DNA from 3 places in the Marinobacter shunpengi genome. Region 3 is predicted to be linked to each of the others. Evidence: predicted binding sites of a transcription regulator. Region 3 holds the regulator's gene; each other region holds the start of a gene.
What was found. The regulator FliA, encoded in region 3, starts transcription of late flagellar genes. The targets are predictions, from matches to a motif close to CTAAAGTTTNNNNNNNNNNNGCCGNTAA.

Region 1 (2,267 bases), on a different contig from region 3:
GCCGGCGGTCTGGTCGGCGGACACGCTGGCGATCTCGGCGTTGGTGTGGTCGATGCGACCGACCATGCCCTTGATGTCCTCCAGGGCCTGACGGCCCTCCATGGCCTCGTTGACGCAACGTGAGGCATCCGTGGAACTGGTGGTCATCTGGTCCACGGCGGCTTCCATCGCCTGTAGCAGACGGTCGATGGTGCCCTGGATCTGGTCGGTGGAATCCTGGACCCGCTGGGCCAGCTTGCGCACCTCATCCGCCACCACCGCAAAGCCCCGCCCCTGCTCACCGGCCCGCGCCGCTTCGATGGCGGCGTTCAGTGCCAACAGGTTGGTCTGCTCGGCAATGCCCTTGATCTCGGTTACCGCCTGGCGGATTTCCTGGCTGTTGTTGGCCAGGGCCTGGACCGAAGTGGCGGAGCTGTCGATGGCCCCGGACAGGGTCTGGATGGACTCGGCACTGCGGGCCACCCGGGCGCTGCCGTCCACGGCGGCCCGGTTGGCTTCGTGGGACAGGGTGTTGGCGATGCCCGCCTGCTCGGCAATGCCGGAGAAGCTCTGCAGCATGGCTTCCACCACCTGGGCGGAGCGTTCGGCACCCTGCTGCTGGCGGGTCAGTTCATCACGCCGGCGTTCGGCGGCGGCAGTGAGTTCCCGCACCTCGCCATGCAGCCGGCTGATAGCCTCCAGCATACCGCTGACCACATCGCCGGTGCGCTGCTGCATGGCGTTGAAGGCTTCCGCCATCTCACCGATCTCGTCGGTGGAATCCACCAGCGCCCGCTCGCTGAGGTTACCGGACATCTGCACGGATACCATGGTTTTCTTCAGGCGGTGGACGTGACGCTCAATGAACGAGATCAGCAGTTGGGAGCCGGCCATCTCCAGTAGCATCAGCAACGCCACGATACCCGCATAGGCCGGGGCGGTTTCCATGAAGACATCCCCGAATGTCTGCCCCGTCAGGGTGGCGGTGTTGTGCATGGCATAGAGCACCAGCAGGCACATCACTGCGAAAACCACAATGTTCAGCAGCCAGAATTTGTATTTGAGACGGGCGTTTTTCAGCAGAGTCAGCATGTTCAACCTGTTGTCGGGTGGTGTCCGCCCGTCGTGTCGGGCGACCCTGGTAACGGGGCAGCGGATAACCATAGCAGCAAACGATGAAAGCCTGATTGCCCTGGATCAGATAAGGAATCAGGTTTCACAAAGTCTTACAAAAAACTTGTCGGCCGGGGCAGAAAAAAATTGAGGGTGATCAGCGAAATATCGGGGAAGGCAGCGGGCAGGCGCCCGCTGCCGAGTCAGGGAACTCAGTCTACCTGGCGGACCGGGATGGCGCTGGTGTCCCGGGGCACCGCCGGAACCGCCAGGCCCAGGTTGTTCTTCTCGAACACCCGGTCGGCCCGGTAGCTGGAACGCACCATGGGGCCGGAGGGGACTTCCATGAAGCCCTTTTCCAGGCCGATGTCCCGGTAGTGGTTGAACTCCTCCGGGGTGACATACCGTTCCACTGGCAGGTGGTTCGGTGTCGGGCGCAGGTACTGGCCCAGGGTGAGGATGTCCACGCCGATGGCGCGCAGGTCATCCATGGTTTGCAGGATCTCCTCCTCGGTCTCGCCCAGGCCGAGCATCAGGCTGGTCTTGGTGAGCACGTCGGGGCGATGCTGCTTGGCGTGCTCCAGCACGCTCAGGGTCTTCTCATAGCCGGCCCGGGGATCTCGCACCCGGCGGGTCAGGCGGCGTACGGTTTCCACGTTCTGGGCGAAGACATCCAGTCCGGAATCCACCACCCGCTCCACGTGGGGCATGACGGCATCGAAATCCGGGGTCAGGGCCTCTACCGCCACTTCCGGCGTGCGCGCCTTGATGGCAGCCACGCAGGCGGCATAGTGGGCGGCGCCGCCGTCGTCCAGGTCGTCCCGGTCCACCGAGGTCAGCACGATATAGCGCAGGCCCATGAGTTCCACCGACTTGGCGGTGTTCTCCGGCTCCTCGTGATCGAGCCATCCCTTTGGGTTGCCGGTATCTACCGCACAGAACTTGCAGGCCCGGGTGCAGACGGAACCCATCACCATGATGGTGGCGGTGCCGTTGTTCCAGCACTCGCCGATATTGGGACAGTGGGATTCCTCGCAGACCGTGCTGAGGCGATGCTCATTGACGTTGCGCTTGACCGCCTCATAGCGTTCGCCGCCCGGCATGCGCGCACGTAACCATTTCGGTTTACGTTGCACGGGGGTATCCGAGTTGGCGGATTTCTTGACGCCGTCCTT
Region 2 (2,267 bases), on a different contig from region 3:
GGCGTCCAGTTACTGGGCTGGGAGGTCAAGTCCCTGCGTGCCGGCAAGGGCCAGATTACCGAGGCCTACGTGCTGTTCAGGGAGGGCGAAGCCTTCCTGTTCAACGCGCAGATCACCCCGCTTGATACGGCCTCCACCCATGTGATTGCGGACCCGACCCGCAACCGTAAGCTGCTGCTGCACGCCAAGGAAATCGCCAGGCTGATGGGCAAGGTCAATCAGACCGGCCACACCTGTGTGCCCCTGGCCCTTTACTGGAAAAAGAACAAGGTGAAGTGCGAAATCGCGCTGGTGAAAGGCAAGAAAATGTTCGACAAGCGGGCCACCGAGAAGGAACGCGACTGGAACCGGCAGAAGCAGCGCATCCTGCGCGAGCACAACACCGGCTGAGGTCGACGCATAAAAGCCTTGAAGTAGGCCGGACTGGCCCCATATACTTACCTGCAAGGGGACGACATGGCTTCGACGCCGGTGGCGAACCCTTGGGTGCATGTCGAGATGGCAGCGAATCTCGTTAATCCAAAGCTGCAAGCAATAGTCGCAAACGACGACAACTACGCACTGGCGGCGTAAGCCGCCGGTCGTCCTGACCCGGGTGCCTGTAAACGGGTATTTCAGGACGTCATAGCTTAACAGGCTGCTCCTTTGACCAGAGCTCACTGGTTAAAGGCTAAGATCCAAAGAGCTCGCCCCCTGCACCCTGACCTTCGGGTCGCTTGGGGTTAAACGAATAGAAGGACACTAAACATGTAGAGCTCAAGGCAGAGTACTGGCGGACGCGGGTTCAATTCCCGCCGTCTCCACCAAACAACCGCAAGAAAGCCCCTGATTTCAGGGGCTTTTTTGTTCATACCCCTGCCAGTATTAAGACACACCCACAACTTTTCGCCTCCCTGACGGCCTGCGCCAGCAGCTCCGGACGTGTGTCATCCAGGCACGCAGATCACCCCAACCAAAACACTTCGTTAACGAACTGTTTCAAGAAAATCCACTCCTTGCCGATAAGGTGTGCACTATAGTATTGCGAGCCCAAGAACAACATCAGGAGTAACCCCTTGAAACGCATGCTTTCCCTGTCATGGCGGCAGAAGTTCTGGCTGTTGATTGCGGCCACGTTTATCGGACTGGTGCTGGTTGCGCTGGCGGCCCTGCGTGGTCTGGATCAGGTGTCGGAGTCCTATGAGGCCCGGGCCACCGCGAACGCCTATGAGAACGCCTCCCTCACGCTCTGGAGCGAGTGGCTGAAGGTGGAAAACCTCAGTTCCTCACTGGATGCCGATGAGGTCGGGACCTATCAACAACTACTGGACGCACTGGGAGAACAGTCCAGCCAGTTGGTGTCGCTGACGGACAACATCGCCGATGACAGCATCCAGTCGACCGCCCGGCAGATCAGGGAGCGGATTACCGGCTATGTGGAACTTCGCCGAGACTGGCTTGAACAACGCCAGACCCTTGGGCTGAGTTCATCGGAAGGCATCCGGGGAGAACTGGCCAAGGCCATGGACGAGGGGCTCCGGGAAATCAGCATCTCGATCATGAACGATGATATCGAGCTGGCAATGACTACCTACGCGGACTATCTGAACAACTTCACCCCGGAATCCGCAGAGCAGACCCACAAGGCCATTGAGGGGATGCGGAAGGTTATTGCCGACATGGACTGGGAAGAGAACGACCTGGGGCTGGCCGTAAAGACGTTCGCGACAGCGTTCGAACGCGCCGAAACCCAGATCAACGCGATCCTCGACACCGAGCAACAGCTTGCCACCCTCGGTGGCGACCTGGAGGCCGTGATCGAACAGCAGAACCAGTCCCTGGAAAGCGGCCTCGTCGCCCAGACCACCGCCAGGGCGGAGCAGGCCCGCCAGGCGTCGGCGTGGCTGATCGTGATTGTTTCGGTCGTGGTCCTGGTGATCTTGGTGGTCACACTCACCCAGGCGTCCCGCACGCTGGTGAGTCGTCTGCGTGATGCCGCCGGACTGCTGTCACAGGTGGCCGCCGGTGACCTGAGCCAGCGCCTGCGTGTGGGGAGCAACCCCAATGATGAGTTCAATGCCCTGGGCAGTGCCTCCAACCAGATGGTGGACGATGTGTCCGGCGTCATCCAGGAGGTGCTCGACGGTAATCGCGACCTGTCCCGCTTGCAGGAAGAACTGCAACAACTGGTGAACCAGATGAGCGCCAGCAGCGAACAGGTGGAGGCCCAGACCGAGCAGGCCGCCGCCGCTGTGCAGGAAATCTCCCACACCGCGTCCGACATCGCC
Region 3 (2,267 bases):
AAGTGCTTGGGTTCGCCCTGGAGACGGCATTGCCGGTGGCCTGGGTGACGGATGGCCAGAAGATACCCCAGGACCTGCACCCGGCCAACGCCGCATCGCTGGTTCGCCTGGGTGTTGAACGCTTGCGTGATGCCCGTAAACAGCAGACCATGGCGGCAGGTGCCTGACCGCCTTCACCCGGCGCTGGCCGGTGTGGTTTCAGGCACGGCATGACAGAATACTGAACGACAAGAACCTTGGCGGGACACTAGAACCTCTATGAGCAGACCACATCCGGTTCAGGTTATTGCAGTCACCGGTGGCAAGGGTGGCGTGGGTAAGAGCAACGTCTCCGTAAACCTTGGCATTGCCCTCTCGCAGATGGGCCGGCGTGTCGTCCTGCTGGATGCAGACCTGGGACTCGCCAACATTGACGTCCTGCTGGGGATTACCGCCAGTCGAAACCTTTCCGACGTACTGGCCGGCGAGTGTGATCTCCGGGATGTGCTGGTTAATGGCCCCGGGGGTATCAAGATCGTTCCCGCGTCCTCCGGCACCCAGCGCATGACCCAGCTTTCCCCCATGGAGCACGCTGGCCTGATTAACGCCTTCAGTGAACTGGGCGATCAGGTGGACGTGCTCATTGTCGATACCGCGGCCGGTATCTCCGAGAGCGTGGTCAGCTTCCTGCGTGCGTCCCAGGAACTGCTGCTGGTGGTCTGCGACGAACCCACCTCGATCACCGATGCCTATGCCCTGATCAAATTGATGAACCGGGATTACGGCGTTAACCGCTTCCGCATCCTGGCCAACCAGGTCCGTAACGAGCAGGAAGGCAAACACCTGTTCGGCAAACTGACCCGGGTCACCGAGCGCTTCCTGGATGTTGCACTACAATATGTAGGCATGGTTCCTTACGATGAGGCGGTACGCAAGGCAGTCCAGAGGCAGCGGGCGGTGCTCGATGCCTACCCCAGGGCGAAGGCCTCACTGGCCATCAAGGCCCTGGCCGAGAAGGTGGACAGCTGGCCGCTACCATCGTCCCCCCGGGGGCATCTGGAATTCTTCGTGGAGCGCCTGGTAAGCACCAACGCCTGATCCAATCCTGATGTATGGGTTAACCGGATACATGACATTGGCCAGAAGTCTCGGAATCTACCATCAGACCGGCCGGCGTGATGCCCACCACCTGGTGGAGCAGCATGCGCCGCTGGTCAAGAAAATCGCCCTGCATCTCATGGCCCGACTGCCGGATTCCGTGCAACTCGAGGACCTGATGCAGGCCGGTATGGTGGGGTTGCTGGAAGCTGCCGCAAAATACCAGTCGGACCGTGGTGCTTCCTTTGAAACCTACGCCGGCATCCGTATCCGTGGCGCCATCGTTGACGAGATCCGCAAGGGGGACTGGGTGCCACGCTCAGTTCACCGCAATGCCCGCCGCGTGTCCGCCGCCATCAAGGCCGTGGAGGATCGTGAAGGGCGGGAAGCCCAGGATCACGAAGTGGCGGAAGAACTCGGCATGACCCTGCCGGAGTACCACGCCTGCCTCAGTGACACTAATTCCGGTCGACTTTTTTCCCTGGATGAACTCAATGAATCCGGGGAGCTGCCGATACAGGAACAGGAGGCTTCGGACAATCCCCTGGATGATGTGTCGGGCGCCGCCTTCCGCCAGAACCTGGCGGCGGCCATTGAGGATCTGCCGGAGCGTGAGAAGCTGGTACTCAGTCTCTACTACCAGGAAGAACTGAACCTGAAGGAAATCGGCGCCGTGCTCGGGGTAAGTGAGAGCCGGGTCAGCCAGATCCATAGCCAGGCCGCTCTGAGGTTGCGGGGGCGACTGTCCGAATGGCAGGCGTCTGATGCCGGCACGTCCTGATTCCGGGAGCGGGTGCAGAGCGCGTCGAGGCGACAGGAATCCAGCACGCCCTGCTGGGCGATAACACATTGAAACGGTAAGCAACGCCAGGGCTGCTAGAATAACGCCAACCGCCCGGAAACAGGCGGAAGCGGAACAGCCTGATCAAACGTTGCCCGGGCCCATAACTGCCAGGCCCAGGTCATTATTCCGGCGACGACCAACTGGAGGTCCCATTGGACAAGAACATGAAGATTCTCATTGTGGACGACTTCTCCACAATGCGACGGATTATCAAGAACCTGCTGCGTGATCTCGGGTTTACCAATACCGATGAGGCAGACGACGGCAACACCGCGCTGCCCATGCTTCGTTCCGGCAAGTATGACTTTCTGGTCACCGACTGGAACATGCCGGGCATGTCCGGTTT

Region 1: ACJO3T_RS06750 (methyl-accepting chemotaxis protein) is a predicted target of FliA. The motif match lies at 1,217-1,244, and genes of this name have one in related genera.
Region 2: ACJO3T_RS11135 (methyl-accepting chemotaxis protein) is a predicted target of FliA. The motif match lies at 978-1,005, and genes of this name have one in related genera.

Annotation. Positions count from the first base shown of each region.
Region 1 is NZ_JBJJLA010000012.1:42,499-44,765, reverse strand. It holds gene ACJO3T_RS06750 (methyl-accepting chemotaxis protein) at 1-1,071, opposite strand, end outside; gene lipA (lipoyl synthase) at 1,305-2,267, opposite strand, start outside.
Region 2 is NZ_JBJJLA010000017.1:107,264-109,530, reverse strand. It holds gene smpB (SsrA-binding protein SmpB) at 1-390, shown strand, start outside; RNA gene ssrA (transfer-messenger RNA) at 448-806, shown strand; gene ACJO3T_RS11135 (methyl-accepting chemotaxis protein) at 1,065-2,267, shown strand, end outside.
Region 3 is NZ_JBJJLA010000015.1:379,897-382,163, reverse strand. It holds gene flhF (flagellar biosynthesis GTPase FlhF) at 1-167, shown strand, start outside; gene ACJO3T_RS09750 (MinD/ParA family protein) at 259-1,077, shown strand; gene ACJO3T_RS09745 (RNA polymerase sigma factor FliA) at 1,109-1,858, shown strand; gene cheY (chemotaxis response regulator CheY) at 2,074-2,267, shown strand, end outside.